DNA from 4 places in the Micromonospora sp. NPDC050980 genome. Region 1 is predicted to be linked to each of the others. Evidence: riboswitches for the same ligand, from Rfam matches in the RefSeq annotation. Region 1 holds a riboswitch; each other region holds the start of a gene.

Evidence for each region. A riboswitch is a leader RNA that binds a small molecule or an ion and turns the genes downstream of it on or off. The one in region 1 is predicted to bind cyclic di-AMP.
Region 2: linked by a shared signal. The riboswitch ahead of AB0H28_RS29615 (C39 family peptidase) and the one ahead of AB0H28_RS24710 (transglycosylase family protein) in region 1 are both predicted to bind cyclic di-AMP.
Region 3: linked by a shared signal. The riboswitch ahead of AB0H28_RS20895 (hypothetical protein) and the one ahead of AB0H28_RS24710 (transglycosylase family protein) in region 1 are both predicted to bind cyclic di-AMP.
Region 4: linked by a shared signal. The riboswitch ahead of AB0H28_RS18375 (NlpC/P60 family protein) and the one ahead of AB0H28_RS24710 (transglycosylase family protein) in region 1 are both predicted to bind cyclic di-AMP.

What each region holds. Positions count from the first base shown of each region.
Region 1 is NZ_JBFAGS010000020.1:74,549-81,605, reverse strand. Features, by position in the region: gene AB0H28_RS24740 (VOC family protein) at 1-169, opposite strand, end outside; gene smpB (SsrA-binding protein SmpB) at 247-741, opposite strand; gene AB0H28_RS24730 (lysoplasmalogenase) at 786-1,421, opposite strand; gene AB0H28_RS24725 (sterol desaturase family protein) at 1,418-2,245, opposite strand; gene AB0H28_RS24720 (GntR family transcriptional regulator) at 2,242-2,970, opposite strand; gene htpG (molecular chaperone HtpG) at 3,103-4,995, shown strand; cyclic di-AMP (ydaO/yuaA leader) riboswitch at 5,356-5,500, shown strand; gene AB0H28_RS24710 (transglycosylase family protein) at 5,499-6,101, shown strand; gene AB0H28_RS24705 (YbaB/EbfC family DNA-binding protein) at 6,441-6,881, shown strand.
Region 2 is NZ_JBFAGS010000046.1:7-7,063, reverse strand. Features, by position in the region: gene AB0H28_RS29645 (DNA topoisomerase (ATP-hydrolyzing)) at 1-410, shown strand, start outside; gene AB0H28_RS29640 (alpha-ketoglutarate-dependent dioxygenase AlkB) at 523-1,131, opposite strand; gene AB0H28_RS29635 (polysaccharide pyruvyl transferase family protein) at 1,187-2,512, opposite strand; gene AB0H28_RS29630 (acyltransferase) at 2,664-3,833, shown strand; gene AB0H28_RS29625 (hypothetical protein) at 3,975-4,349, shown strand; gene AB0H28_RS29620 (hypothetical protein) at 4,546-5,304, shown strand; cyclic di-AMP (ydaO/yuaA leader) riboswitch at 5,612-5,752, shown strand; gene AB0H28_RS29615 (C39 family peptidase) at 5,962-6,819, shown strand.
Region 3 is NZ_JBFAGS010000014.1:58,001-65,057, forward strand. Features, by position in the region: gene AB0H28_RS20890 (carbonic anhydrase) at 1-584, shown strand, start outside; gene AB0H28_RS20895 (hypothetical protein) at 648-1,673, opposite strand; cyclic di-AMP (ydaO/yuaA leader) riboswitch at 1,678-1,808, opposite strand; gene AB0H28_RS20900 (YibE/F family protein) at 1,963-3,246, opposite strand; gene AB0H28_RS20905 (metal-sensitive transcriptional regulator) at 3,284-3,583, opposite strand; gene AB0H28_RS20910 (heavy-metal-associated domain-containing protein) at 3,663-3,869, shown strand; gene AB0H28_RS20915 (heavy metal translocating P-type ATPase) at 3,943-6,195, shown strand; gene AB0H28_RS20920 (CsbD family protein) at 6,265-6,438, shown strand; gene AB0H28_RS20925 (hypothetical protein) at 6,491-6,634, opposite strand; gene AB0H28_RS20930 (DUF2786 domain-containing protein) at 6,697-7,057, opposite strand, start outside.
Region 4 is NZ_JBFAGS010000011.1:78,967-86,023, forward strand. Features, by position in the region: gene AB0H28_RS18370 (peptidoglycan recognition family protein) at 1-1,476, opposite strand, end outside; cyclic di-AMP (ydaO/yuaA leader) riboswitch at 1,709-1,846, shown strand; gene AB0H28_RS18375 (NlpC/P60 family protein) at 1,896-2,891, shown strand; gene dcd (dCTP deaminase) at 2,962-3,540, opposite strand; gene AB0H28_RS18385 (pyridoxamine 5'-phosphate oxidase family protein) at 3,619-4,167, shown strand; gene AB0H28_RS18390 (zinc metalloprotease) at 4,301-5,281, opposite strand; tRNA gene AB0H28_RS18395 (tRNA-Gly) at 5,484-5,557, shown strand; gene AB0H28_RS18400 (aminotransferase class IV family protein) at 5,632-6,408, shown strand; gene AB0H28_RS18405 (GNAT family N-acetyltransferase) at 6,378-6,890, opposite strand; gene AB0H28_RS18410 (NUDIX domain-containing protein) at 6,970-7,057, shown strand, end outside.

The sequences.
Region 1 (7,057 bases):
AGGCGTCGTGGTGCCGCTCCGCGGGCACACCCATCGCGGTCAGCGCCTGCTCCCACGAGTCGAAGCCGTCCGGCGGCCCCTGCACCCGGTAGCCGAGCGCCTCGGCCCAGAACGCGGCCAGTCCGGCCGGGTCGGCGCAGTCGAAGGTGAATTGCACGTCGAGGCCCATCTCAGCTCTCCTCACGTCGGGTCCCGGCCAGCCTGCCGCAGAAAGCGGTCAGGAACTGTCCGTGACCCGCCGGGGAGTCAGGACCGGCGGGTCGTCCCGGCCCGGCCCTTGAGCCGCCGCCCCATCTCCCGGGCGATCTCCCGCTTGGCGTCCCGCTCGGCGAGCGCCTGACGCTTGTCGTACGACCGGCGGCCCCGGGCCAGGCCCAGCTCGACCTTGGCCCAGCCGTCGGCGAAGTAGATCGACAGCGGCACCAGCGTGACGCCGCCGTCGCGCAGCTTCTCCAGGATGCGGGCGATCTCCACCCGGTGCAGCAGCAGCTTGCGGGTGCGCCGGGGCGCGTGGTTGGTCCAGGTGCCGAAGCCGTACTCGGCGATGTGCAGCCCGTAGAGCCAGATCTCGCCGTCGCGCTCCTGAGCGAACGCGTCGACGAGCGACACCCGCCCCTCGCGCAGCGACTTCACCTCGGTGCCGGCCAGCACGATGCCCGCCTCGTAGGTCTTGAGGACGTCGTAGTCGTGCCGCGCCCTCTTGTTCGAGGCGATCGGTTTGCGCCCGTTCTCCCTGGCCACGCCGGCAGGATACCCGCCGGCACCCGGCGGACCGCCGACGCCGCTCAGGCGGGCACCGCCTCCGGCTCCCGGTCCACGTCGGCGCGGTCGGCCACCCAGCCGGTGACGATCAGCAGCAGCGCCGCAGCGTAGGTGCTCATCACCAGCAGGCCCGCGCCGGGCAGCTCCGTGCCGGCCGCGCCCACGCCGATGAGCAGGTCGGATACGAGGAAGCACGCCCCACCGGCGGCGACCCGCGCCGACACGCCGGTCGCGGCGGCGGCCATCAGGCACAGCGCCAGGCTGTAGCCGAGCACGGGCGCCCGTAGCGGCCCCAGCGCGCCCCACAGCAGCGCGTTGCCGACGGCCCAGGCAAGCAGGTAACCGGCCCAGGCCGGCACCGGCGGTCGGCCGCGACGCAGGAACGCGGCGAGAAAGGCGAGCTGCGCGATCAGGAAGAACCCCATCCCGAGCAGGAACGCGGTACGTCCCGGCACGAGCAGGGCCACGTCCCCGGCGGTGGCCGCGACCAGACCCGCCGCCACCGCGTCCACCCGGCGCCGGTGCGCGTGGAGGTACGCCAGCAGCACCGGCGCCAGCAGCGGCTTGGCCAGCCACTGGAGCACTGTCGAGTCGAGTGTGACGCCGACCAGTTCGACAGCGGCGACGACGCCGAACAGGGCGAGCCAGGGGCGTCTCACCGGGCCGGCTGCCAGCCGGGACGGCCCAGCAGGTAGCCGAGCCGGTGTCGCCAGCAGGTGGCCCGGCGTAGGTCGGCGAGGATCGCGGCGAACTCGTGGGTCGCCACCCGCAGCGGGTTGTAGGTGCCGATGTTCTTCGTCAGCCCGTAGCGCGCCGGGGCCCGCTCCGGCTCGAAGCTGCCGAACAGCCGGTCCCAGACGATCAGGATGCCGCCGTAGTTGCGGTCGAGGTATTCGGTGTTGGAGCCGTGGTGCGCCCGGTGGTGCGACGGCGTGTTGAAGACCCACTCGATCGGCCGGGGCAGCTTGCCCACCCGCTCGGTGTGCAGGAAGAACTGGTAGAGCAGGCTGATCGACTGCTGGAGGAAGATCATCCACGGCGGGATGCCGAGCAGTGCCAGCGGCAGCCAGAACGGCAGCGAGGTCATCGGCGTCCAGCTCTGCCGCAGCGCGGTGGAGAGGTTGTAGTGGACGCTGGAGTGGTGCACGACGTGGCTGGCCCACAGCACGCGCACCTCGTGGTGCGACCGGTGGAACCAGTAGTAGGCCAGGTCGTCGGCGAAGAAGACGATCGCCCAGGTCCACCAGTCGCCGGGCGAGAGGTGCACCGGCGCGACGGTCCACAGCGCGGCGTAGAGGCCGACCGTGAGCAGCTTCCACGGCACGCCGATGAGCTGGCTGCCCAGCCCCATCGACAGGCTGGTGGTGGTGTCGCGCAGCTCGTAGCCGCGCTCGTCGTCGTCGGGCAGGAAACGGTAGGAGACCGCCTCGATGACGATCAGCAGCAGGAACGCCGGGACGGCGTACAGCACGGCGGGGATCATGCGCGCGCTTCCCTTCCGGGGGTGGGGGTGGTGGGGGTGGTGACCGGGGCGGTCAGCAGCGCCCGGGCGTGCCGGGCGGCCGCCGCGCCCTGGCCGGACGCGACGGCGGCGGCGAGCCGGCGGTGGCCGGCCACGTCGAGCAGTTCGGCGGCGCGGGCGTCGGGGGGGACGTCGCCGACGGCGAACGTGCCGGCCACCAGACTGTTGAAGGCGAGCTGGTAGGCGGTGTTGCCGCTGCCCAGCACGACCAGTCGCCAGATGCGGATGTTCGCCTCGGCCATCCGGTCGAGGTCGGGCGCGAGCGTGCCGTACTCCTCGGCGGCGTGGACCAGCGCGGCGACGACGTCGGTGTCGGCGCGCTCGGCGCAGAGCCGGGCCGCGTCGACGCCGACGCACGCCCGCATCTCCAGCATGTCGCGCACCAGCGTCTCGACCGGGAGTACGTCGCCGGAGCGGGCCAGCGACAGCGCCAGGTCGAGCCCGGCGTGCACCCGCCAGTCGAGCACCCGGGTCGCGCCGCCCTGGCTCACCCGCACCAGGCCGAGTTGTTGCAGCCGGCGCAGCGCCTCCCGGACCGCGTGCCGGTTGACCGCGAACGCGGCGGCCAACTCGCGCTCGCCGGGCAGCGTCTCGTCCGGGCGGTGCCGGCCGGCCACGATGGCGTCGCGGAGCTGACCGAAGACGTGGTCGGAGACCGAGGCGCGGGGGGCGGGGACGAAGGTCATGCGCAGCAGTGTGGCCCGGGACACATCAACCCGTCAACTGGTTGGACCAGTTTAGGTGCCGGCCGGTGCGTGCCGTCGCGGTCACCCCTCGTATCCTTTCGCCGTGGACCCACGACCGGGAAGGGAGTCGGTGTGAGCGACCGGGTCGAGACGTTGGAGTTCCAGGCCGAGGCGCGTCAGCTCTTGCAGTTGATGGTGCACTCGATCTACTCAAACAAGGACGTCTTCCTGCGTGAACTCATCTCCAACGCGTCGGACGCGCTGGACAAGCTGCGGCTGGAGTCGCTTGTCGACAAGGAGCTGTCCGCCGACACGTCGGACCTGCACATCGAGCTGGAGGTCGACCGGGACGCCCGCACGCTCACCGTCCGGGACAACGGCATCGGCATGTCCCGCGACGAGGTGGTCGCGCTGATCGGCACCATCGCCAAGTCGGGCACCGCCGAACTGCTGCGCAAGCTGCGCGAGACCAAGGACGCCGCCGCCTCGCAGGAACTGATCGGCCAGTTCGGGGTCGGCTTCTACGCCACCTTCATGGTCGCCGACAAGGTGACGCTGCTGACCCGCCGCGCCGGGCAGGCCGCCGGCACCCGATGGGAGTCCACCGGCGAGGGCACCTACTCCGTCCAGCAGGTCGAGGACGCGCCGCCGGGCACCTCGGTCACCCTGCACCTCAAGCCGGTCGACACCGACGACAACCTGCACGACTACACCGACGAGCGGACCATCCGGGAGATCGTCAAGCGATACTCCGACTTCATCGCCTGGCCGATCCGGATGACCGTCGACAAGCCCGGCGAGGACGGCGCCACCGTCCGCGAGGAGCAGACGCTCAACTCGATGAAGGCGCTCTGGGCGCGCTCGCGCGACGAGGTCGACGAGTCCGAGTACAAGGAGTTCTACCGGCACGTCGCGCACGACTGGGCCGACCCGCTCGACACCATCCACATGCGGGGCGAGGGCACCTTCGAGTACGAGGCACTGCTCTTCCTGCCCTCGCACGCCCCGCTCGACCTGTTCTCCCCGCAGGGCCGCCGCGGCGTGCAGCTCTACGTCAAGCGCGTGTTCATCATGGACGACTGCGAGGCGCTGATTCCCAACTACCTGCGCTTCGTCAAGGGCGTGGTGGACGCGCACGACCTGTCGCTCAACATCTCCCGGGAGATCCTGCAACAGGACCGGCAGATCCGCGCGGTGCGCCGGCGGCTGGTCAAGAAGGTGCTCGGCACGCTCAAGGACATGTCGGCCGAGTCGTACCGCACGTTCTGGACCGAATTCGGGCCGGTGGTCAAGGAGGGTCTGCTGGAGGACCCGGACAACACCGAGACGCTGCTCGACCTGGTGCGCGCCGCCTCCACCCACGACCCGGCCGAACCCACCTCGCTGCGCGGCTACGTCGAGCGGATGAAGGACGGGCAGACCGAGATCTACTACGCCACCGGCGAGAACCGCTCCACCATCGAGAACTCCCCGCACCTGGAGGCGTTCCGGGCCAAGGGCTACGAGGTGCTGATCCTCACCGACCCGGTGGACGAGGTGTGGGTCGAGCGGGTCGGCGCGTACGACGGCAAGACGCTGCGCTCGGTGGCCAAGGGCCAGGTCGACCTGGAGACCGAGGAGGAGAAGGAGCAGGCGGAGGCCGAGCGGCAGGAGTACGCCGACCTGCTCGCGTTCCTCGGCGACGCGCTCACCGACAGCGTCAAGGAGGTGCGCCTGTCCACCCGGCTGACCACGTCGCCGGCCTGCGTGGTGGGCGACGCGTACGACATGACGCCGACGCTGGAGAAGATGTACCGGGCGATGGGCCAGGAGGTGCCCCGGGTCAAGCGGATCCTGGAGCTGAACCCGACCCACCCGCTGGTCACCGGCCTGCGCAAGGCCCACGGCGAGGGCGGCGACACCGCCGCGCTGACCGAGACCGCCGAGCTGCTGTACGGCATGGCGCTGCTGGCCGAGGGCGGCGAGCTGGCCGACCCGGCCCGCTTCACCCGCGTCCTCGCCGACCGTCTCGCCCGCGGCCTCTAGCGGTAAGGAGGGGCCCCTTGTTAACGCCTGGCGTTAACAAGGGGCCCCTCCTTACCCGCAGGTGCGGAAGGATCGAGGCGTCCCGACCAGCCGCAGCATCCGCGGCTGGTACGCGCCCACCCCGATGCCCACCGGGTGCGCCGGGCGCCGGCCCGCTCCGTTCCTCGCGCGATCTGGCCCGGTCCCGCCCCACGGTAGCCCCACCTCAGGTCGGCGACGGCGAACTCGTGTCCCTGGACGCGGTAGCCCGACCGGGTGAAGAACGTCACAAGAAGTGGTCGATCGTCGCGAATCGTCCCTAGCGTCGGTTCCGTTCGCAGTCGCGGACACCACGGTCCGGCAACGCCCAATCCCGCCGCCGGCCGGTGGTACCCGAACCTCAGGCGGGAGCGGGGGACCCACAGGTTCCATGGTGCACGTCACCTCGGGGTGAAGCCGCCACCGGCGGCCGGGCTCCTCGGCCCGAACCCGACAGCTCACCTCGTCGGCGTGGAGGAATCCACATGTCAACTGCATACTCATCCCGGCGCCGCCGGACCGTGGTCGGCGCGCTCGTCGCCGGCGCCGCCACCGGTGCCGCGGCACTGTTCGGGCCGGCCGCGCCGGCCAGCGCCGCGAGCGTGAACTGGGACGCCGTCGCCCGCTGCGAGTCGGGCGGCAACTGGCACATCAACACCGGCAACGGCTACTACGGCGGGCTCCAGTTCTCTCGCAGCACCTGGAACGGCTACGGCGGCCAGAAGTACGCCGCCCGGGCCGACCTGGCCAGCCGCGCCGAGCAGATCGCCGTGGCCGAGAAGGTCCTCGCCGGGCAGGGCATCGGCGCCTGGCCGGTCTGCGGCAGGAAGGCCGGGTCGGGCTCGACCGCGTCCACGAAGAGGGCCGCCAGCCCGACGAAGAAGACCGTTTCGCGCCCGTCGGGCGGGGAACGGCGCGGCGCACCGACCACCGGGTCCCACCTGGTGCGGCCCGGCGACACGCTGTCCGGGATCGCCGCGGCGAAGCACGTCGCCGGTGGTTGGCGGGTCCTGTACGCGCGCAACCGGGCGGTCGTCGGCGAGGACCCGGGTCTGATCTTCCCGGGGCAGCGGCTGCGCTTGCGCTGATCCCCGGCCGCGGGTGGTGTCCCGCGGCGGGCCGGCGCTCTTGAGCCCTGTCGCACGCCGTGGGGCCGGTGTCGCGTCGTGCGGGTGCCTGCCACTCCGCGACACCGTCCGGTGGCTCCGCGCGTCGTGGTCCCTCGGGACGTGTCGCGCCTGGACGACGCGAACGCCCGGCCGGTTCGTCCGGCCGGGCGTTCGCGGTCTGCGCGACACGCCGGGCGCGGAGGTGTCCGCCCTGCTCCCGGCGTCACCTGCCCGGCCGGGCGCGGCTGGTGACGAGGTTCCGTCGGCGCCGGTTGCTATGGTCACGAGGCTCGGCTAAGACGTGAAGAAAGCGCGGATATGACCAACGATGCGTTCTCGGCCGCCGCGAGCCTCGACGAGCTGCTGACCCGCACGCAGCAGGCGCTGGCCGCGATGCGGTCCCGGGCCTGCGGGCTCGCCGACGGTGAGCCGGGCGAGCTGCTGCTGGCCGAGGGTGCGGCTGCCGGCGGCCGGGTCCGGGCGGTCGCCGTCCAGGGTGGCCGGTTGCACTCCGTCGTCGTGGACCCGGAGTTGGCCGGGGTGCCGCTGGATATCCTCTGCGGACACCTCGTCGACGCCGTCAACGACGCGCTGAGCGAGTTGGACGCTCAGGTCAGCGCGTCCGCCCGGGCGGACACCGACGCGCTGGCCGCCCGCCTCGGCGGCCCGCCCGACCAGGCGGAGCTGTTCAGCCGCACGATGCACGAGGTGGCCGCGCGGATCCGCCGCGACCGCGCCGCCGCGTCCCGCCCCGCCTGACTCGCCCGACCGCCCTCAACGGCGGACGAACGCCCGCCCGCTGGCGCGCTTCGGCTGTTGATCGACTCCGGTGCGGGGAGGTGGCGGTCTCGGGGACACGTGGGTGCCGCCACCTCCCCGCACCTGCGCCAGGCAACCGGCCGGGACGTGGAACGGCCGGCCGTCGGGAGCCGACG
Region 2 (7,057 bases), on a different contig from region 1:
CGCTGCTGCGCTTCGCGGCGTCCCTGGTCCGGCCGCAGGGCGTCAAGGGCGGCGGGATGGCCGGCATCAGCCTGCCCGCCGGGGCGCGGGTGGTGTTCTTCGGCGCGGTCCGGGCCGACGACGCCCAGCACGGTGAGCAGATGGTGGTGACGTCGACCGGCGCCACGGTCAAGGTGACGCCGTTCAAGGCGTACCCGGCGAAGGGGCGGGCGACCGGCGGCGTGCGCGCGCAGCGGCTGCTCAAGGGCGAGACGGACCTGTCGGTGGCCTGGATCGGCCCACGCCCGGTGGGCGCGACGGCCACCGGCGACCCGGTGGAGCTGCCCCCGGCCGACCCGCGCCGCGACGGCTCCGGCTTCGCCGTCATGCTCGGCCCCGCCGTGGTAGGCCACCACATCGACCGCAACTGACCCACCCCACCCACCCCCCCACCTCCGGGCGCTGATTGACGGAAAGAGGGGCCATCCCGCCCCGAATGGCCCCTCTTTCCGTGAATCATCGGGTGAGGGGGTGGGGGGGCGGTCAGGACACTCCGGCGGGGCGGAACTGGACGCTGACCCGGGGGCCGACCGGCCGGCTGGTCTTCGGCACAGCATGTTCCCAGGTGCGCTGGCAGGAGCCGCCCATCACCACCAGGTCGCCGTGGCCGAGCAGGAAACGCAGGCTGGGGCCGCCGCCGCGCGGGCGCAGCAGCAACGCGCGAGGGGAGCCGAACGAGACGATGGCGACAAGGGTGTCGGTGTGCGCGGAGCGGCCCTGGGTGTCGCCGTGCCAGGCGACGCTGTCGCGGCCGTGGCGGTAGAGGCACAGGCCGGCGGTGACGAACGGCTCACCCAGCTCGGGCGCGTAGTGCCGGGTGAGCGCGTCGCGGGCGGCGGTGAGCACCGGATGCGGCAGCTCCCGGCCGGCGGCATACCAGCAGAGCAGCCGGGGCACGTCGACCTCGGTGTCGAACATGGTGCGGCGCTCGGCCCGCCAGGGCACGTCGTGCCGCAGCGTGTCGAGCACCGCGTCGGAGCCCCGGACCCAGCCCGGCAGGTGGTCGACCCAGGCGCCCCGGCTCAGCTCGTGCCGCCCGGTCGGCCCGGTGAGCGGGCCCAGGGTCGGGCCCTGCTCGGCCAGGTCGAGCATCGAGGGCTGGTACGCGATGTCCGGCACGCCCACGATCGTACAGGCGTACGATCGATCAGCGCCGCAGCAGCCGGCGGACCGGGTCCGGGACGGCCTGCCTGATCCGCTCGCGCAGCCCCTGGGTGCGCAGCGTGCGGACGGTGTCGGCGAGTTTGAGGTTCTCGTCGCGGAGCCGCTGGATCCGGGTCACCAGTTCGGCGGGCGGGGTGGCGGCGGCGGGCCGGACACCGGGAGGGAACTCCGTCTCGCGGACCCGCCGGTCGAACGCCGCCGCGCTGTCGCCGTCGGCGAACGACGTGCCGAGGTCGTGCTTGGCCAGGAACGTGGTGATCGTGGCGAAGCGCTCCTTGTGACCGGCGTTCAGCGCAGTGTAGTCGGCCTCCGCGTAGAGGTCGGCGGCGTCGACGTCGGCCGGCACGTCCCGCATGATCCGGTGCGGGATGTCGAAGTAGCGGGCCAGTTCCAGGGTGCGCGAGTCGTGCGCGAAGAGGTAGCCGGGGGTGCCGGCGATCAGCGCCGTGATGGTGCCGTGGATGCGGGTGCCGAAGTTGAAGTCGAAGCCGGACAGGTGCGACATCCAGGTCCACGGGTCGACGAACATCCGCACCTTGTCCTCGACGAAGAGCGGGTGCGAGGTGTGCAGCGGCATCTCGCTGCTCTTGCCCCGGTGCTCGGGCGCGTCGCCGTAGAGCAGCGTGCCGAGGGTCCGCAGGTCCTGCGGGATGTAGCACAGGTTCGGGTAGCGCTCCCGGTGCTGGCGGACCACCTGCGCCATCGAGGCGACGTAGGGGGAGATGGTCAGCGCGATCCGGGCGTCGGCGGTCAACTCGGACCGGGTCTTCTCCAGCCGGAAGTTGTCGCCGTGCAGGAACATCGACGGGCAGCCGATCTGCTCCACCGCAGAGAAGCCGAGGGTACGCAGGTAGCTCTCGGTGATCTCGCCGCGTACCCCGATGCTGTGCGAGCGGTCGAGCACCGCCCGGCAGAACGCGGTGACCGCGTCGTCGATCGGGCGCAGGTACTCCCGGTCGCCGTCGACGTTCGTCTGCACACCGACGCCGAGGACCACCACCGGGATCTTGAGCCGTTCGATCAGGCGGGTGAGCGGTTCGAGTCGGTGGACGAAGCTGCGGCGGAAGGCGTTGGCCAGCGGGACGACGAAGACGTCGTGGCGCTCGTTGATCTCGTCGGCGTCGCGCGGGTCGGCGGGTTTGCGGGTCGCGGTGATCTCCGCCGTGGAGGTGGCCAGCAGCTTGTGCGCGGCGTGGCTGAACACCAGGTTGCCGGTGTTGTCGCTGATCCAGTTGCGGCCGAAGGTCTCCTCCGGCGTCAGCACGTCGAACGGGCCCTTGCGGGCGCGCAGGAGGATCCTCTGGTGCATTCGGCTGCTCACCTTCCGGTACGGGCCCGGCGGGCGCCAGCGGGGCACCCACGGGTGCGGGAACGGAAATCCTATCCGCCCGCCCGCCGGTGACCGTCCGGACGCCGCCGTGCGGGAACCGGCCGCCTACCACCGGAGTAGGGTGCCCGGGATGACCAGTGCCCCGACCACCACCCGCGCGCCGCGGCTGCCGTCGCTGACCGGGCTGCGGTGGATCGCCGCCCTGCTGGTCTTCGGTTTCCACGCCGGCACCATGCGGATCATCGCCGAGCCGCAGTGGAAGGCGGTGGTGGACAAGGCGTTCAGCCTCGGCCTCTCCGGGGTCGAGTTCTTCTTCGTCCTCAGCGGGTTCGTGCTGGTCTGGTCGTACCGGGACGGCGAGCGCGCGCGGACGTTCCTGCGCCGCCGGTTCGCCAAGATCTACCCGAATCACCTGGTGACGTTCGTGGCGGCGCTGGCCGTGGCGGCCTGGTTCGCCGACCCGATCCTGCCGTGGGCCGCGATCGGCAACCTGTTCCTGGTCCAGGCGTGGATCCCGCTCAACGGCTACTTCTACAGCGTCAACAACGTGAGCTGGTCGCTCTCCTGCGAGCTGGCCTTCTATCTGTGCCTGCCGCTGGTGGTGCCGTGGCTGCGCCGGGCCGGCACCGGCTGGCTGCGGGTGGCGCTGGTCGCCGCGCCGCTGCTGATCCTGGCGCTCTGGCCCGGTCAGCACCTGGTGCCCGAGGACCAGCGGTGGTGGTTCACCCAGATCTTCCCGGTCACCCGGTCCTTCGAGTTCTGGATGGGCGCCGCCGCGGCCGAGCTGATGCGCCGCCAGCGCTGGCGTGGCCCCAACCTCCCCGCGGCCAGCCTGCTCTTCGTCGCCACCTGGGTGATCGCCGCACTGTGGATCCGGGCCGAACTGTGGGCGGCGCTGCTCGCCGTGGCGTACCTGCTGGTCATCGCCGCCGCGGCGGACGCCGACGTGCGGGGCCGGCGGACCCCCTGGCGATCCCGTCCGATGGTCTGGCTCGGCGAGGTCTCGTTCGCGTTCTATCTGGTCCACGTGCTGGTCATGGTGACCGTCCTGCGGCTCACCGGCGACTGGGGCACCGGGTTGCCGGGCTGGCGGGGTCCGGTCGCGGTGCTCGGTTTCCTGCTGCTCACCCTGGCGCTCGCCGCCGCCCTGCACCGCTGGGTGGAGGTGCCGATGATGCGCCGCCTCGGCCCGTCCCGCCGCCGGGCGCCGGCCGCCGCGCCGGGTGTGCCGGCGCCGAGGTCGGCCGCCGACGACACCTCCCGCCCGATCGAGTACGCCGGGCGGCGCCGACCGGACTGAGCGGCCCGACCGGCTCCCTGGTGTTCCCGCCCGGTGGCGTCCTTACCCGCCGGCGTCTCTACCGGTGGCGTTCCTGCCCGGCGGTGTCGCGACACGCCCGGCGACGGTGCGGCACTGTGGAATCGGCGGTAATTTGTACCCGTGCTTCCGATCGCGCTCACCTGTCCCGTGTGGTGGGTGGCGCGCTGGGCGGCACGGATGCTGGCCAGCCTGGCCGTGGTGGTCGCCTTCTCGCTCGGCACCGCCACGCTGCCGGCGGGTGTGGCCGCACCGGCGTCGGGTGGCCCGGCCGCCGGCCTGACGGTCCGCGCCGCCGTCGGCACGCCGACCGTCCCGCGACCGGAGCGCGACGACTCCCCCGCCGCCCGGCAACGCGACCTCACCCGGCAGAGCGACCCGGCCGGCGTCGCGGAACCGCCGCTGGCGGGCGCCGCCGTCGCGCCGACCGGTCCGTTCCCGATCCCGGCCGGGCAATCGGCGGCACCGGCCGGCCCGCGGGCCCCGCCCGCCCGCTGACCGGTCACGGGCCCCGCCCGCCCCTGGTCCGCCACGGCCCCACCCGTCCGCTGACCACCACGGGCGCGGCCGGCCCGCATCCACCCGAACCTCACCCCGCACCCGCCCCTCGGTGGTCCGGCGCCGCCCGAGCGCGACCCCGCGCCGACCGGCCGGTGCGGATCCTCCCGCCATCGTCTCCCGTGAGGTGCCGACCATGTCGCAGACCGTTCTCCTCAACTTCCTCACCGCGGTTCCCGAGGCCGCCGCCATCTGGTCGGTCCTGACCGTGCTCGCCCTCGTCCTGCTCGCCGTGCTGGTCGCCCGTCCCGAACGCGACGGTGAGACCGAGGTCGAGCCGGTCGACGCCGAAGCCGTTCACCGCGCCGACCTGACCCGCTACGCCGCCGAGGTGGCGGTGGCCGCCGCCGGCGCGGCGCAGACCGCCCGCCGCCGCCGCGAGCAGTGGCTGACCGCGCGGAGCGAGGCGGACACGGCCTGGACCGCGTACGACGAGGCGGACACGGCGGCCCGACGTCTGGCCGGTGCCGGCGCGTTGCCCGCGCCGCGCACCCCACGCACCCCGACCGAGTACGCGGCCCGGGAACGCTGGCTGCACCACGCCGCCATGGCCGCGCACTGGCGGGGCGACCTGACCGCCCGCCAACTCGCCGACGTGCTGGCCCACCGCAACGGGTGGGATCCGCGTCGCCACCCGGCCGAGCAGGAGATCACGCTGGCCCGCACGGTCCGGGACGGGCGCCGTGCCGGCTGGGAGGTGGCCGCCGAACGGGAGCGTCTGGCCTGGCAGGACGCCGAACGGGCCGCCGAGTCGGCCCGGACGCTCGCCGCCGAGGCGTTTGCGGCTGCGGTGGCGTTGCGGCCCGTTCCGGCGCCCCGGCCCCCGGCGGTGACCCGCGTACCGGCCCCGGCGTCCGCGTCCGGTGCCCGCTGGCGGCCGGCCCGGGTGGGCTGAGCGGGCCACCTCTGCCGAATCGTTACCGAGTGTGGTGAGGCCGCTCACCTGCGCCCTCCGGCCCGCGGTCGCCCGAACGCATGACCGGTCCGGTGCCTGGTGCCCGTTTCCCCGCCGGCCGGATGTCCCTCTTTCCGCCCGCCGGCGCCCGTCGCAGCCCCTTGTCCCATTGAGGGAAGTGAGTGACAGGCTGTTCCAAATCCGTAGTCGGCAGTTGTGTTTACGCAGGTGGTGCCGCTTGGCAGGGCCTGTACCCACCGGTAGTGTCGGCGCGTCCGGTGCGGTTTCCGATCGCCGATGGCGACGCCGCGCCGACCCGCCTAATCGTGCACACACGAACCGGGGACCCACAGCAACACCGGGGTGAATCCGCGAGCCACGGCCGCGGTAGGGCGTACTTCCCGCCCGAATCCGTCAGCTAACCCGGTCGGCGGCCACGGAAGGAGTTCCATCCTCGTGACCACCAGCCCCCGATCGTCCCCCTGCCTCCACGGCCTCCGGGTGCCGACGCTCGCCTGACCGGCGACGCCCACCCGACCCCCTGCCTCGCCCGGCCGTCCGGGCGTGGCTTCCCGCGGCCCTGCCGTCCACCAGCGCGCGTGAGTGCCTCCGCGCGCCGGGCCGGCGCGTGCCGCTCACCCCCCGTGGAGGAACACCGTGCAGCCTTACCTGAAGCGTCAACTGCGGCGCCTCGTGACCGAACGTCCGTACCAGATCATCGCCGGTTCGGCAGCCGCCCTCGTGCTGGCCGGCGGCACCGGCGCCGCCCTCACCACCGCCGACGAGGCCCCGGTCCGGCAGGAGAACACCGCCTCGGTGGCCGACCTCGGTGGCCGTCTCGGCGACACTGCCGGCCGCAGCGAGGCCCGGATCACCGTCCCGTCGCCGAGCGCGTCGCCGAGCGCGTCGCCGAGCGCATCGCCGAGCGCGTCGCCCAGCGCCAGCGCCGCACCGACGGCGAAGACCGCCGACCCGGACACCACCACCCGCAAGGCCAAGCCGAAGCCGCCGTCGACCAAAGTGCTCGACTACGACTACCAGGCGCAGACCACCTACTACTACTGCGGGCCGGCCGCGGTGCGCAACGCGCTCAGCGCCAACGGCATCGAGCGCAGCCAGGACACCCTGGCCGTCGCGCTCGGCACCACCGAGATGGGCACCAACTCCGCCGAGGACACCACCCGGGTGCTCAACCAGCAGGTCAAGGGCGACCCGTACCGGACGCGAATGATTCCCGGCGCGGCCACCCGCGGGCAGATCGACCAGCTCCAGGCCGACGTCGTCCGGGCGGTCAACGACGGGCGGGCGGTCGTCTCGAACGTCGCCGGTGATGCCACCGACACCAACGGCGGCTGGCACTCGTTCCCGGGCGGCCACTACATCGCCGTGGTCGGCTACCAGAACGACGGCCGGACCGTGCGGATCGCCGACTCGGCCGACCCGTCGCTGCCGTCGTACTGGGTGACCACGATCGACCTGGCGAACTGGATGGCCACGCGCGGCTACTCCGCCTGACCTCCCTTCCCGGTACGCGCGTCGAAGGCCGGCACCCTTTCCGGGTGCCGGCCTTCGGCGTGTCTGCTTACTTGTTCCAGTGCTGGTGGACGAGGTCTGCCGCCTGCTGCTCCCACTGGGCGTAGGCGTCGGGGTAGGCGGAGACCTGGACGGTCTGCGCGGCGTCGGTCAGGGGCATGTCCTGCCAGCCGTCGACCTGCGTGAGGCCCTTGAGGAAGGCGAGGGTGGAGTGTTCGGG
Region 3 (7,057 bases), on a different contig from region 1:
TGCCGCAGCACCCGAACCAGGACGCCGGGCGGCGGACGGCGGTCGCCGACGGGCAGCACCCGTTCGCGGTGATCGTCGGCTGCTCCGACTCCCGGCTCGCCGCCGAGATCATCTTCGACCGGGGCCTCGGTGACCTTTTCGTGGTGCGCACCGCCGGGCACACCGCCGGCCCCGAGGTGCTCGGCAGCGTGGAGTACGCGGTCACCGTGCTCGGCACGCCGCTCGTGGTGGTGCTCGGCCACGACTCGTGCGGCGCGGTCCAGGCGGCGCGCGAGGCGGTCCGCACCGGGTCCGCCCCGGCCGGACACCTGGGCTCGGTCGTGGACGCCGTCTCACCGAGCCTGCTCCGCGCCGCCCGGCAGGGCGTCGAGGACCTCGACGGCATCATCGACGTCCACATCGCGCAGACGGTGGAGACCCTGACGGCCCGCTCGACGGTGCTCGCCGAGCGGGTGGCCGGCGGGACGTGCGCGGTGGTCGGCATGTCGTACCGGCTCAGCGGCGGCGAGGTGCGAACGGTGGCCAAGTCGCCGGCCCCGCTGCCCGCGCCGGCCGCGCCGGCGGACCCGGCGCTCGCCGGCTGAGTCGCGCCCGGACACGGAGAAGGGGCCGCCCGAGGGCGGCCCCTTACGGTCGTGCCCACCGGATCAGAGCAGCGACATGTGCACGTGGTCGGTGTGGTTGGACGGCCCGCTGTAGGAACTCCAACCGGTCGCCGGGAACCAGATCTGCCGGTTCCAGATCACGTAGTAGATGCCCAGCCGGTCCGCGTTGCGGATGAGGAAGGCGGCCACCTCGTTGCCGTACCTGCGGGTGTCGTTGTTGTGCCACGGCGCGAAGCCGCTGTTCTGCAGGGACCAGTCGCAGGCCCGGCCCTTGGGGTGCTCCCACGGCCCGCCCGGTCGGTAACAGCCCACGAAGCGGTCGAAGCCGGTGCGCTTGACCTCCTTGTACGCGTGCAGCGTGCGCGGCGTGACACAGCCGGAGGTGGTCGGGTCGTTCTCGCTGCACGACTCAGACTTCCAACCACCGTCGGCGGTGCGGCCCGGGCCGATCCTGGCGACCGCCGAGGTGGCCGAGACCAGACCACCGGTGAAGCCCAGCCCGCCGACCAGCTTCAGCTCCTTCTGCGCCGCCGCCCTCTCGCGGGCCATCGCGTTGGTCTGCTTCTCCTGCTCGCGCACCTCGGCGTCGGCCGCGATCTTGGCCTGCTCGGCGCGGTTCCGGGCGGCGTTGATGGCGGCGAGCCGCTGCGCGTTGAAGAGGTTGAGCTCGTCCAGGGCGCTGACGCGCTTGACGAAGGAGTCGGGCGACCTGCTCTCCAACAGCATCGCCATCGCGCCCATCCGACCGGTCCGGTAGGACTGCGCGGCGATCTGGTTGACCTGCGGGCTGAGCGCCGCCAGTTCGGCCTCCGCCGCCGCCTTCTCGGCGGCCAGCCGCTTCTGGCGCTCCTCCGACTTCGCGAGCTTCGCCTTGGCCTGGAGGTAGTTCCGGTTGGCGGAGTCGATCGCCTCGGTGATGAGCGGTGGTTCGTCGTCCTCCGCGTGCCCCGAGGGCTTGGGGGCGGCGTTGTGCGGGGCGGCCGTCGCCGGGGTCGGCCCGACCAGCACGGCGAACGCGGCGAGCACGGACACCACGGGTGTCGACCAGCGGCGCAGGGGTGCCGTCACAGTGTTCCCTTCCGTCGACCGCCGACCGGGTTAGCTGACGGGTTCGGGACGGAAGCGGCCCCTACCGCTCGCGCGGATTCACCCCATGTACCTGGTTCCCCGGCTCGCCCGAAGGCGATTGGGCGGCGGCACCGCAGGCGCCGGTGCGCGCCTTCGGCGGTGACCGGGGGCGAGGTTACCCGAGATCCCGACCGGGGATCTACGTCCGGAAGCCGACCAATCGCGAGAATTCACCGTTGCCCAGCGTGAGCAGCATCGCGTTTTGCGTCGGCCGTCACGCTGCGGAGTGTCACCATGCGGCCTGCGTACTTCTGGAGTCGTCGGGCCGCGACCCGCCGAGCGCCTCCAGCGCCTCGTCCCGCCTCCGGGGCGGCGGGGGTGCCGGCGGCGGGGCGGTGTCCGGTGCGTGCCGGCCGGCGGTGGTGACGACCGCGGCCAGCGCGGTGGTCAGCGGCACGGCGGCGATCAGGCCGAGCGTGGCCACCGCGCTGCGGACGATCTCCTGGGCGAGGAACTCGCTGGTGAGCAGCTCGCCCACCGGGCGGGAGTCGGCGACCAGCAGGAGCAGCAGCGGCAGCGAGGCGCCGGCGTACGCCAGCACGATGGTGTTCACGGTGGACGCGATGTGCGCGCGGCCGACCCGGGTGGCCGCGCGGTAGAGCTGCCGCCGGGACAGCCCCGGGTTGGCGCGCGCCAGCTCGGTGACGGTCGCCGACTGGGTGACCGTCACGTCGTCCAGCACGCCCAGCGAGCCGATGATGATGCCGGCCAGCAGCAGCCCGTGCAGGTCCACGTCGCCCTGGAACATGGACAGTGTGGTGGCGTCCTCGCTGCCGAAGCCGGTCAGGTGGGTGGCGGCGGTGGCCAGCGTGCCGAGCACACCGGTGACCACCAGGCTGCCGAGCGTGCCGAGCACCGCCACCGAGGTCTGGGCGGTGATCCCGTGGGTCAGGTAGAGCACCACGAACATGATCAGCGCGGCGCCGACGATCGCCACCGGCAGCGGCGATCGCCCGGCGGAGATCCCGGGCAGTACGAAGCCGAGCAGGATGGCGAAGCTGGCCACCAGCCCGCCGAGCGCGGCCAGCCCGCGCCAGCGGCCGAACGCCACGATCGCGGCGGCGAAGAGCGCCACCAACCAGATCAGCGGCGTGCCGCGCTGGTGCTCGGCGATGTTGTAGGTCTTCACCGTGCGGTCGGCCGGGTCGGTCAGCTCGACCAGGATCACCTCGTCGCCGACCTCGATCCGCGGCGCGCCGGGCCCCGCCGGGATCGGCGTCTCGACCAGCCGGCCCGCGTCCGGGCCCTGCTCGGCGGCGACGGTGACGGTGCCGCACGGGCCGTCGCCGCCGGCCGGCGCCTCCGGGGTCGGTGGGCAGGGTTCGGTCACCACCCGGGTCACCGTGCCGTGGTGGCGCGGCACGTTCTCACCGGCCGCCGGCTCCGGCCCCTGCCTGGGCCAGAGCACCAGCGCCGCGATCACGGTGAGCACGAAGAGCGGCACCACGGTCGCCAGGAGCAGGCGACGCACGCGCGGCGGCGCGGGGGCGGGTCGGGTGTGGTCGGCGCCCACGGCGTCTCCCAACTGTCACGGCGGGTGGTCGGGTGGGTCAGCCGCGCTTCATCAGGCGGCCGACGGCGGCCATCATCTCGGTGGCCATCTCGTCGGCTCGGCCCTCGGCCGCGCCCTCGTGCATGCAGTGCCGGGCGTGGCCGTCGAGCAGGCCCAGGGCGACCTTGTCCAGTGCGGCCTGGATGGCCGAGATCTGGGTCAGCACGTCGATGCAGTAACGGTCGTCCTCGACCATTTTCTCGATGCCCCGCACCTGGCCCTCGACGCGACGGAGCCGGGCGAGGAGCTGGTCCTTGCTGGCGGTGTAGCCCCGGGTCGGGGTGGACGGCGCGGTCATGCGCCGAGGATAGCGTACCCCTCGGGGGTATGGTAGCGTACGGCTTGTACCCCCTAGGGGTATCAGATCGGAGGGCGAGATGGACACCACCTACCAGGTGAACGGCATGACCTGCGGCCACTGCGTCAACGCGGTAAGCGCCGAGCTGACCGCGCTGCCGGGCGTCACCGACGTCCAGGTCGACCTGGTCACCGGCCGGGTCACCGTCACCAGCCAGGACCCACTGGACACCGGCGCGGTCCGCGCCGCCGTCGACGAGGCCGGCTACGACCTCGTCGGGGCGTGACCGGCAAACGGTCCGCCGAAACCGACCACGACACCGGCCACGCGACCGGCGACCCGAGCGGGGAGGTACCGCGATGACCACCACGGGCAAGGCGCTGCCCACCGCGCCGAACCTGATCGAGCTGACGATCGGCGGAATGACCTGCGCGTCCTGCGCGGCCCGGATCGAGAAGAAGCTCAACCGGCTGGACGGCGTCGAGGCGACGGTGAACTACGCCACCGAGAAGGCCACCGTCCGCTACGTCGACGAGGTCGCGCCGGACGACCTGATCGCCACCGTGGAGAAGACCGGCTACACGGCCGTGGTGCCGCCGCCCGCACGGAGCCGGGAGGCCGAGACCGGCGAACCGGTGGACGAGCTGCGCGGCGCGCGTACCCGGTTGTGGGTCTCCGCCGTGCTGACCCTGCCGGTGGTCGTGCTGGCCATGGTGCCGGCCTGGCAGTTCGACTACTGGCAGTGGGCCTCGCTCACCCTGGCCGCGCCGGTGGTGGTCTGGGGTGGGTTGCCCTTCCACCGGGCCGCGCTGGTCAACCTGCGCCACGGCGCGGCGACCATGGACACTCTGGTCTCGCTCGGCACGCTGGCCGCGTTCGGGTGGTCGCTCTGGGCGCTCTTCCTCGGCGACGCCGGGATGCCGGGGATGACGCACCCGTTTCGCTTCGACATCACCCGGAGCGACGGTGCCGGCAACATCTATCTGGAAGCCGCCGCCGGGGTGACGGTCTTCATCCTGGCCGGGCGCTACTTCGAGGCCCGCGCCAAGCGCACCGCCGGCTCCGCCCTGCGTGCCCTGCTCGAACTGGGCGCGAAGGACGTGGCGGTGCGGCGCGGCGGGCAGGAGGTGCGGATCCCGGTCGACCAGCTCGCGGTCGGCGACCGGTTCGTGGTCCGGCCGGGGGAGAAGATCGCCGCCGACGGCGTGGTCGAGGAGGGCACCTCGGCGGTCGACGCCAGCATGCTCACCGGCGAGTCGGTGCCGGTCGAGGTGCGGCCGGGAGGCACGGTGGTGGGCGCCACCGTCAACGCGGGCGGCCGGCTCGTGGTCCGGGCCACCCGAATCGGCGGGGACACCCAGCTCGCCCAGATGGCCCGGCTGGTGGAGCAGGCGCAGGCCGGCAAGGCTGCGGTGCAGCGGCTCGCCGACCGGATCTCCGGCGTCTTCGTGCCGATCGTGATCGTGCTGGCCCTCGCCACGCTCGGCTGGTGGCTCGGTTCCGGCGCCGGGCCGACCGCCGCGTTCACCGCCGCCGTCGCCGTCCTGATCATCGCCTGCCCGTGCGCGCTGGGCCTGGCCACGCCGACCGCGCTGCTGGTAGGCACCGGGCGCGGCGCGCAGCTCGGCCTGCTGATCAAGGGACCGGAGGTGCTGGAGTCCACCCGCCGGGTGGACACCGTGGTGCTGGACAAGACCGGCACGGTCACCACCGGCCGGATGGCGCTGGCCGAGGTGCTGCCCGCGACCGGTGAGGACGCCGACGAGCTGCTCCGGCTGGCCGGCGCGCTGGAGGCGGCCTCCGAGCACCCGATCGCGCGGGCGGTCGCCGAGGGCGCGGCCGAGGCCGGTCCGCCGCCCGCCGTCGGCGACTTCGCGAACGCCGAGGGGCTCGGCGTGACCGGCACGGTCGACGGCCGGAGCGTGGTGGTCGGGCGGCTCCGACTGCTGCGGGAGCGCGGTCTCGACGTACCCGAGGAGGTCGTGCAGGCCGCGACCGGCGCGGAGGCGACCGGCCGCACGGCGGTCCTGGTCGGCTGGGACGGCCGGGCCCGCGGGGTGCTCGCGGTGGCCGACGCGGTGAAGTCGACCAGCCGGGCGGCGGTCGACCGGCTGCGCGGCCTGGGGCTCACCCCGGTGCTGCTCACCGGTGACAACGCGACAGTGGCGAAGGCGGTGGCCGCCGAGGTGGGCATCGACCAGGTGATCGTGGAGGTGCTGCCGGCGGACAAGGTGGCGGTGGTCGAGCGGCTCCAACGCGAGGGCCGGGTGGTGGCCATGGTCGGCGACGGGGTCAACGACGCCGCCGCGCTGGCCCGCGCCGACCTCGGGCTGGCCATGGGCACCGGCACCGACGTGGCGATCGAGGCCGCCGACCTGACCCTGGTCCGGGGGGACCTGCTGGCCGCGGCGGACGCCATCCGGCTCTCCCGCCGCACCCTGGCGATCATCAAGGGCAACCTGTTCTGGGCGTTCGCCTACAACGTGGCCGCGCTGCCGCTGGCCGCCGCCGGGCTGCTCAACCCGATGCTCGCCGGCGCGGCGATGGCCTTCTCGTCGGTCTTCGTGGTGGCGAACAGCCTCCGGCTGCGACGGTTCCGCCCGATCGGGTGAGCCTGGATTGGGTCGACGGCCGCCGGGGTAACCAGTTGTCGTCACGCAACTGCCGAGTTGGAGGTTCCCATGGGTCTCGACGACAAGATCGACAACACGTCCCAGGACACCGCGGGCAAGGTCAAGGAGGGCATCGGCCGGGCGACCGACGACGAGCGCCTCGAGGCCGAGGGCCGCAACGACCAGGCCGGCGCCAAGCTCAAGCAGGCCGGCGAGAAGATCAAGGACGCCTTCAAGAGCTGACGTACGACGCGCACCATCCACCGGGCCGGCCTTCGGGCCGGCCCGGCGTGCGTCAAGCGGCCAGGCGCGCGCCGCGTACCTCCAGGTAACGCCGCTCGGGCAGGCTGGTGGTGGCCCGCGCGGCGGCCAGGTGGGCCGACCGGGCGCTGAGCGGCAGCGCCGAATGGCAGCAGAGGAACAGCAGCGGTTCGCGCACTACGCGTCGATCACCTTGCAGAGTCGGTGACCTGAACGCCCGCCGGACGAGGCGGGCTGAGTTCAGCGGGCCCCGCGCAGTGGCCGGCGGGCTGGGGTGGGGGAGTGCAGGGAGGCTTGGTCGGCGGCGGTGGTGCCGGAGGTCCAGCCCTCCGAGTACCGCACCTGGAGCCGGTGCCGGGTGGTGCCGGGAAAAAGCTGGTCGGCGCGTTCCCGGACGGCGTCCGAGCGGGCCGCGAGCACCGGCAACAACCGGTCGTCGGCGTGCTCCTCGGCCGCCGCCGTGCTGGCCGCCCGCAGCCGCTCGCCGATCCGCAACGCGAACGCGTTGAGGAACGACTCGTCGTAGCCCTTGGTGCGCCGCCCGCTGCCCTTGCCGCGCCCGGCCCGGCCGTGCAGCATCGCGGCGGTGGCCTGCACCAGC
Region 4 (7,057 bases), on a different contig from region 1:
CCGCAGGAGCACCGCCGAGGAGCCGCGCGCCGGGCAGGTCTCGGCCGGCGGGGTGGGCGTGGGGACGCCCGGCGGCTGCTGGTTGCAGCCGACGAACGCCGGCCGGTTGGTGGCGAAGTCCGGGTCGATGGTGACCAACCCGGTGCGCGGGGTGCCGGTGGTCCGCAACGGCGCCTTCATCAGGTCGAAGTAGTGCGACCAGTCCCAGTAGGGGCCCGGGTCCCAGTGCATGCCCTTGACCGTGCCGGCCACGGTGCCGGGCACGTTGTCGTGCCCGATGATGTGCTGCCGGTTCAGCGGGATGCCGAACTTGTGCGCCAGATACCGGACCAGCTTCGCCGAGCTGCGGTACATCGCCTCGGTGTACCAGGTGCCCTGCCCGGCGAAGCCCTCGTGCTCCAGGCCGATGGACTTGGCGTTGACGTACCAGTTGCCGGCGTGCCAGCCGACGTCCTTGGCCTTGATGTGCTGGGCGACGTAGCCGTCCACCGAGCGCAGCGTGTAGTGCCAGCCCAGGTAGTCGGCCCGCTTCACCAGATCGACGCTGGGGTCGAAGTAACCCTCGGTGTCGTGGATGACGATGTACTCGATCTTCTGCTGCTTCGGCCGGTCGCCCAGGTCGTGGTTGCCGTAGTCGCCCGGGTCGGCGCTGAGCTGCTCGTAGGGGGCGGGAATCCACTCGCAGGCCAGCCGCACCGGGCACTCCAGCCCGTCCGGCCGCGCGGCGTGGCGCAGCCCGAGGCGGGCGAGGCGGCTACGGTCCGGCTGCGCGGAGGTGGCGGCCAGCGTGACCCGCTGCCCGTCGTCGGTGGTGCGGGTGGCGCCCTGGCCGAGCTGGTCGTAGACCTCGTCGGCGAAGGCCGCCGCCGCGTCGGAGGTGTCCGCGCCGGAGTAGCGAGCCACCGCGCCGTACCAGGCCGCCGGGTCGCTGCCGGCGCCGACCGGCCCGCCCAGTGCCTTCTGGTACGAGGCGAGCAGCGCGGCGCCGCCCCGGATGTTCGCGGCCGGGTCGGTGCGCAGCTTGCGCGCGTCGAGCCCGGTGAGCGTCGCGGCGGCGTCGAGCGTCTGGAGCGAGGCCGCCGGCAGCGGCGTCTCCCGGGCCGGCGCGGCAGCGGTGGCCGGGTCGAGGGTGAGCGGGCGTGCGTCGTCGCCGCGCGGGTCCTCGTCCTCGTCGACGTGCGCGCTGCCCGGCCTGGCGAGCACGTGGGTGGCGTCGGTCAGGTGCATCGGGCCGTAGCCGCCGCTGGTGCTGGGCTGGCCGGGGTGGACGTCCCAGCGGGACTCCAGGTAGGAGACACCGAGCAGCACGTTCTGCGGCACGCCGTACTCGGCCGCCGCGGCGGCGTACTGCTGCTGCCGGTCCCCGGCGGACGGTGGCGCCGCGGTCACCGGGCCGGTGGTCGCGAGTGCGGTGGCGGTCGCCACGGCGGCGGCGAGCAGTATCCGTCTGCCCGACGGCGGGGGTGAGAGGTGCATCGAACCTCCTGGACAGGGATGGGGGTCACTGCGTCCCCCACCCTCACTCCGCGAGCCGGGAGGGTCAATACCTTTCCGGTAGGTAATCTGTCATGAAAAAAAGCTTCACGCCGGTTCGGTCGGCGCGGCCGGTACGGAGTGTCACGGCCGTTCGGGTTGCGGATCGGTAACACGGGTACCTACTCTGGTCAGTCGTCGGCCGCCAGTCTCACCGTCCACCCCGGGCGGTGACGGTCCGACACCGCCGAGTCGCCCACGGGCGAACCGGGGACCCAGGTAACCGGGGTGAATCCGCAGCCACTGCGGTAGGGCGGCTCCCTTCCCGCCCGAACCCGTCAGCTAACCCGGTAGGCGGTCAGACGAAGGAGAACCGACGCCCGGTGGCACACCATGCCCCGCGGCCGACGTCGAGCCGGTCGATGGACCGGTCCGCAGTCGTGCCGCGATCCCGCTGGTCCCGCTTCACCACCACACTCGCCGCGCTGGTCGGCGCCGCCGTCGTCCTGACCGGCGGCGCGACGGCGGCCCACGCCGAACCCTCGGTCGCCGAGATCGAGGCCCGGATCGACCGCGACTGGAACAAGCTCGAACCCGTCATCGAGCAGGTCAACGCCGTACGCGAGCAGCTCGCGGTGCGGCGCAAGCAGGCCGACGCGCTCGGTAAGCAGATCGCCCCGCTCCAGGCCCGGGTGGACGCCGCGCTCGGGCAGGTCGGCGGGCTCGCCGCCGACGCCTACAAGGGCGACAACCTCTCCACCGTGAACGCCCTGCTGGGCAGCCGCTCGCCGAGCGAACTGGTCAGCGGCCTGGAGATGCTCGACCGCTTCGCGCACCACCAGCAGCAACAGGTCCGCGACATCGCCGCGTTGCGCGACGAACTGTCCGCGAAGAAGAAGCCGCTGGACGCGATGGTCGCCGACCTGAGCCGCACCGAGGCGCAACTCGCGGCGAAGAAGAAGCAGATCGACGCCGAGATCGCCAAGCTCCAGAAGCTGCGCCTCAAGGTGTACGGCAACGGCGGCGGCGGTCCGCTGCGGCCGGCTCCCTGCCCCGCCGGATATCCCGGCGGCGCGGCCGGGGTGGCGGTCAAGTTCGCCTGCGCCCAGATCGGCAAGATCTATGTCTGGGGCGCGGCCGGCCCGGACCACTTCGACTGCTCCGGCCTGACCATGGCCGCCTGGGCCAAGGCGGGTGTCTCGCTGCCGCACAACGCGCGCCAGCAGCACAACGTCACGAGTCGGGTCAGCCGCGCCGAGCTGCGCGCCGGTGACCTGGTCTTCTACTACGGCGACCTGCACCACGTGGGGATGTACGTCGGCGACGGCTGGGTGGTGCACGCCTCTCAGTCCGGCAAGCCCATCACCATGAAGCGCGTCGACGACGGCGACATCAACAGCTACGGCCGCCCCGGCTGAGATGCAAGGAGGGGCCCCCGGTTAACGCATTCCGCATAACAGGGGGCCCCTCTTAACAACTCAGCAGGCGTCAGCGGGTCGGCCAGGTGCGCCAGCTCTGCCAGGACCGGCTCGGCGTCGGGCCGCGCTGGCCCTGGTAGCGCGAGCCGTAGACGGCCGAGCCGTACGGGTGTTCGGCCGGCGAGGAGAGCCGGAAGATGCACAACTGGCCGATCTTCATGCCCGGCCAGAGCGTGATCGGCAGATTCGCCACGTTGGACAGCTCCAGCGTGACGTGGCCGGAGAAGCCCGGGTCGATGAAGCCGGCGGTGGAGTGGGTCAGCAGCCCGAGCCGCCCCAGCGACGACTTGCCCTCCAGCCTGCCGGCCAACTCCTCGCCCAGCGAGATCACCTCGAGCGTGGAGGCGAGCACGAACTCGCCCGGGTGCAGCACGAAGGGCTGACCCTCCGGCACCTCCACCATCGAGGTCAGGTCGTCCTGCTGCATCGACGGGTCGATGTGGGTGTAGAGATGGTTGTTGAAGACCCGGAACAACCGGTCCAGGCGTACGTCGATGCTGGACGGCTGCACCAGCGTGGGCTCGAAGGGCTCCAGCGCGAGCGTGCCCGTCTTGATCTCGGAGACCAGGTCGCGGTCGGAGAGCAGCATCGGAACACCATAGCGACCGGTATCGGTGACCTGCGTGTCGGACTACATCTTCGTACACCTGTTCGATAGAATGTCCGCATGGCTTCCTGGTTCGAATTCGCCGCCGACGAGCCCCGCCTCGCCGCCGAGATCCGCCTTCTGATTAAGCAGTACGGGCCGGGCTTCGGCTACCTCGCCACGGTCCGCGCGGACGGTGGTCCCCGGGTGCATCCGGTCTCCCCGCTGATCACCGACGACGGGCTCTGGTGCTTCGTCATCGACTCGCCGAAACGGCGCGACCTCGAACGCGACGGCCGCTACGCGCTGCACTCGTTCCCCCCGGAGGAGAGCGACGACGAGGCGTACGTGGCGGGCCGGGCGCACCCGGTGGCCGATCCGGCCACGGTGGCCCGGCTGGCCCGGCTCGGCCGGGCGGCTCCGCAGGGCGACTGGCGGCTGTTCGAGTTCACCGTCGACGTGGCGATGCTGACCCGGCGCGACCAGGTCGCCCGCCCCGGCGCCGGCCGGCCGCAGATGCGCCTCTGGCTCGATCCCCGGGGCGGCGCGCCGACGCTGCGGCGCGACCCGCTCATCCCGGAGGGCCGGCGTGGCCGGCACGGCTTCGACACTCGCCGCCCGGCCGCCTGACCGGCCGCTCTCGGCCGGGCCGGTCAGGCGGTCGGCCGTCGTCGACGGTGGCCGTCCACCCACGACCGGGCCGGAAACGACGGGTGCCGGCCCCGTCCGAGGACAGGGCCGGCACCGTACGCGGTTCGTCGGGTCAGGCCGCGCGGTAGGCGTTCCACGCGGTGAGCATGCGGCTCGCCTGGCCGGCGGTGAACTGGTACATGCAGGAGTCGTAGGTGTAGTCCATGAAGTTGGTGATCGGGTCCTTGCCGCTGGCGGAGCAGGTGTCCCGGCCGGTCGGGCACTGGTAGGCGGGGGATGCCTCGGCCGGGGTGTCGGAGACGCTGTCGCCCGAGCCGGAGCACCCGCCCTGGAAGGTGTGGTAGAGGTTCAGCCAGTGGCCGATCTCGTGGGTGCCCGTGTCGCCCTGGTTGTAGTTGGTCGCCGTGCCGCCGGGGAGCGACTCGTTGAGCACGACCACGCCGTCCATCTTGTCCAGCTTCCGCTTCGGGAACGTCGCCCAGCCGAGCAGGCCGTCGCTCAACTCACCGAGGTACATGTTGAGCGTGTTCTTGCCGCCCGTGCGCAGCGAGGTCTTCATCGACCGCTCCGCCGAGGAGCCCTGCACGATCGGGTACCACGACGGGTTGGTCACCCGGTTGATCTTCGTGAGCTGGAACGAGAACGCGGTGGCCGCGCCGCCGGTGGAGCCCGAGTACGACTGGTTCAGCACGCTGATCTGCTGGTTGATCAGCGAATCCGGGATGTTGCCGCCGGCCCGGGTGCTGTTCTCCTGGATGACGTGCACGACGACCGGGATGGTCACGGTCGCCAGCGGGGTGACGGCGCCGGTCCGGAAGTTGGCCCGTTCGCGCTGGGCGGCGGCGAGGTCGGCCGCACGCTCGCGTACCTGCTTGGCGGTCAGGTGGTTCGGGTCGAGCTTGGCGTGGCCGCCCTTGGCGACGCGGGCGTCGGCGTGCGTGTCGGCCGGCTCGGCGCAGACGCCGGCGGGGGCGGCCGAGAAGGCCGAGGCAGCGGGGACGACGCCGACGGCCGCGGTGCTGAGCAGCAGCGCGAGGGTCGACGTCGCGACACCGGCGGTACGCCGGGTCAGCAGGTTGGGACGGGGTCCCATGGGCCCACCTCTTTCTGACGACGTGACCGGGGGTGTGTCACGCCGGGTCGGAAACGTGGAGCAGACGTTACATCCCATCGACGGATTTGAGAACGGCCATATGTTGCCGGCGTGCAACATCGCTTGATCAACCGCCCGGACCGCTCCGGCGGGGGTACCTGGGTGCACGGGTGTGGTGACCTCAGGTACAGTGGTGCCGCCTGCGGGTGTAGTTCAATGGCAGAACATCAGCTTCCCAAGCTGACAGTGCGGGTTCGATTCCCGTCACCCGCTCCAGCACGAAGGCTCTGGTCCAGGAGCAAGTCCCGACCAGGGCCTTCGCTGTGCGCGGCGGTAACTAGAGTCCCGACATGGGCTTCTTCGCGGTGCACCGCAACGGCAGGCCGGCGACCGCCGACGACCTCGCGCCGCTCGCCTTCGCCGGGAACGCCCACTTCACCGCCATGCAGGTGCGTGCCGGCCGGGTACGCGGCCTCGACCTGCACCTGGCCCGCCTGCAGGCGGCATCCCGGGAGCTGTTCGGCGCCGCGCTGCCCGACGACCGGGTGCGCGACGCGATGCGGGTCGCGGTCGGGGCCGGCCCGCCGGACGTCACCCTGACCGCCACGGTCTATCCCGGCGAGGGCGAACCCGACCTGCTGGTCCGGACCCGCGCCCCCGCGTCACCCCCGGCGGGGCCGCTGGCGCTGGCGGCCTATGAGCACGAACGGTTCCTGCCGGCGGTGAAGCACGTCGGGGAACTGGCGAAGAGCTTCCTCGCGCGCCGGGCCGTCCGGGACGGCTATGACGACGCGGCGTTCGTCGACCGGGCCGGCCGGCTCGCCGAGGCGACCATCTGGAATCTGGTGTTCACCGACGGCGACTCGGTCGTGTGGCCGGAGGCGGACATGCTCGTCGGCACCACCATGGCTGTCGTCCGGCGGCAGTTGACGCGACTCGGCGTGCCGCAGCGGACCCGGCCGGTCACGGTCGACGACCTGGCCGACTACGCCGGGGCGGCGGTGCTGAACTCGCGGACGCCGGGCGTGCCGGTGTCCCGGATCGGCGCCGTGACGATGCCGGCGTCGGCGTCGTTCCTGGGCACGCTGCACCGGGCCTACGAGGCGGAGCCGCCGGTGGAGATCTGAGCGGTCAGGTCGCGGACATGCCGCAGGCAGGGCTGCCCGCCGAGGTGCACCTCGCCCGCCGGCACGAACCCGGTACGTCGGAGCACCGCCAGCGACGCCGGGTTCGCCAGCGCGGCGACGGCGACCAGCCGGCGTAGGCCGTACTCGTCGCGGGCCAGGTCGCAGACGCGGCGGACGCCGTACTGAGCCAGGCCGCGGCCGGCGGCGTGCCCGGCCATCCGGTAGCCCAGCTCGGCGGTGCCGTCGGCCACGTCGACCAGGTTGAACCGCCCGAGCACGGCACCCTCGTCGTCGCTGAGCACGTGGAAGCGGCAGGTGCCGCGGTCCTGCTCGTCGAGCAGGGCCGTGTGCCGGTCGGCGAACTCGGCGAAGTAGTCGTCGCCCCGGTCGCGCACGAACCGGGCGAAGTACGCCCGGTTCTCCCGCTCGAATCGCAGCACCGCAGGCGCGTGGTGGGCGGTGAGGCGTTCGAGTCGCGGCACCGCGTCAGGTTAGCCGGGTCGCCCAGGAGGATCGAGGTGCGGAGCGACACGGTCGTACCCGGTTGGCAGCATCGGCGGCATGCGGGACGAGATCCGGGCCCTGGTCGAGGCGTTGACGCCGGGCGACGCGCAGGAGGCACGGCACCGGCAGGAGGCGCTGGCCTGGC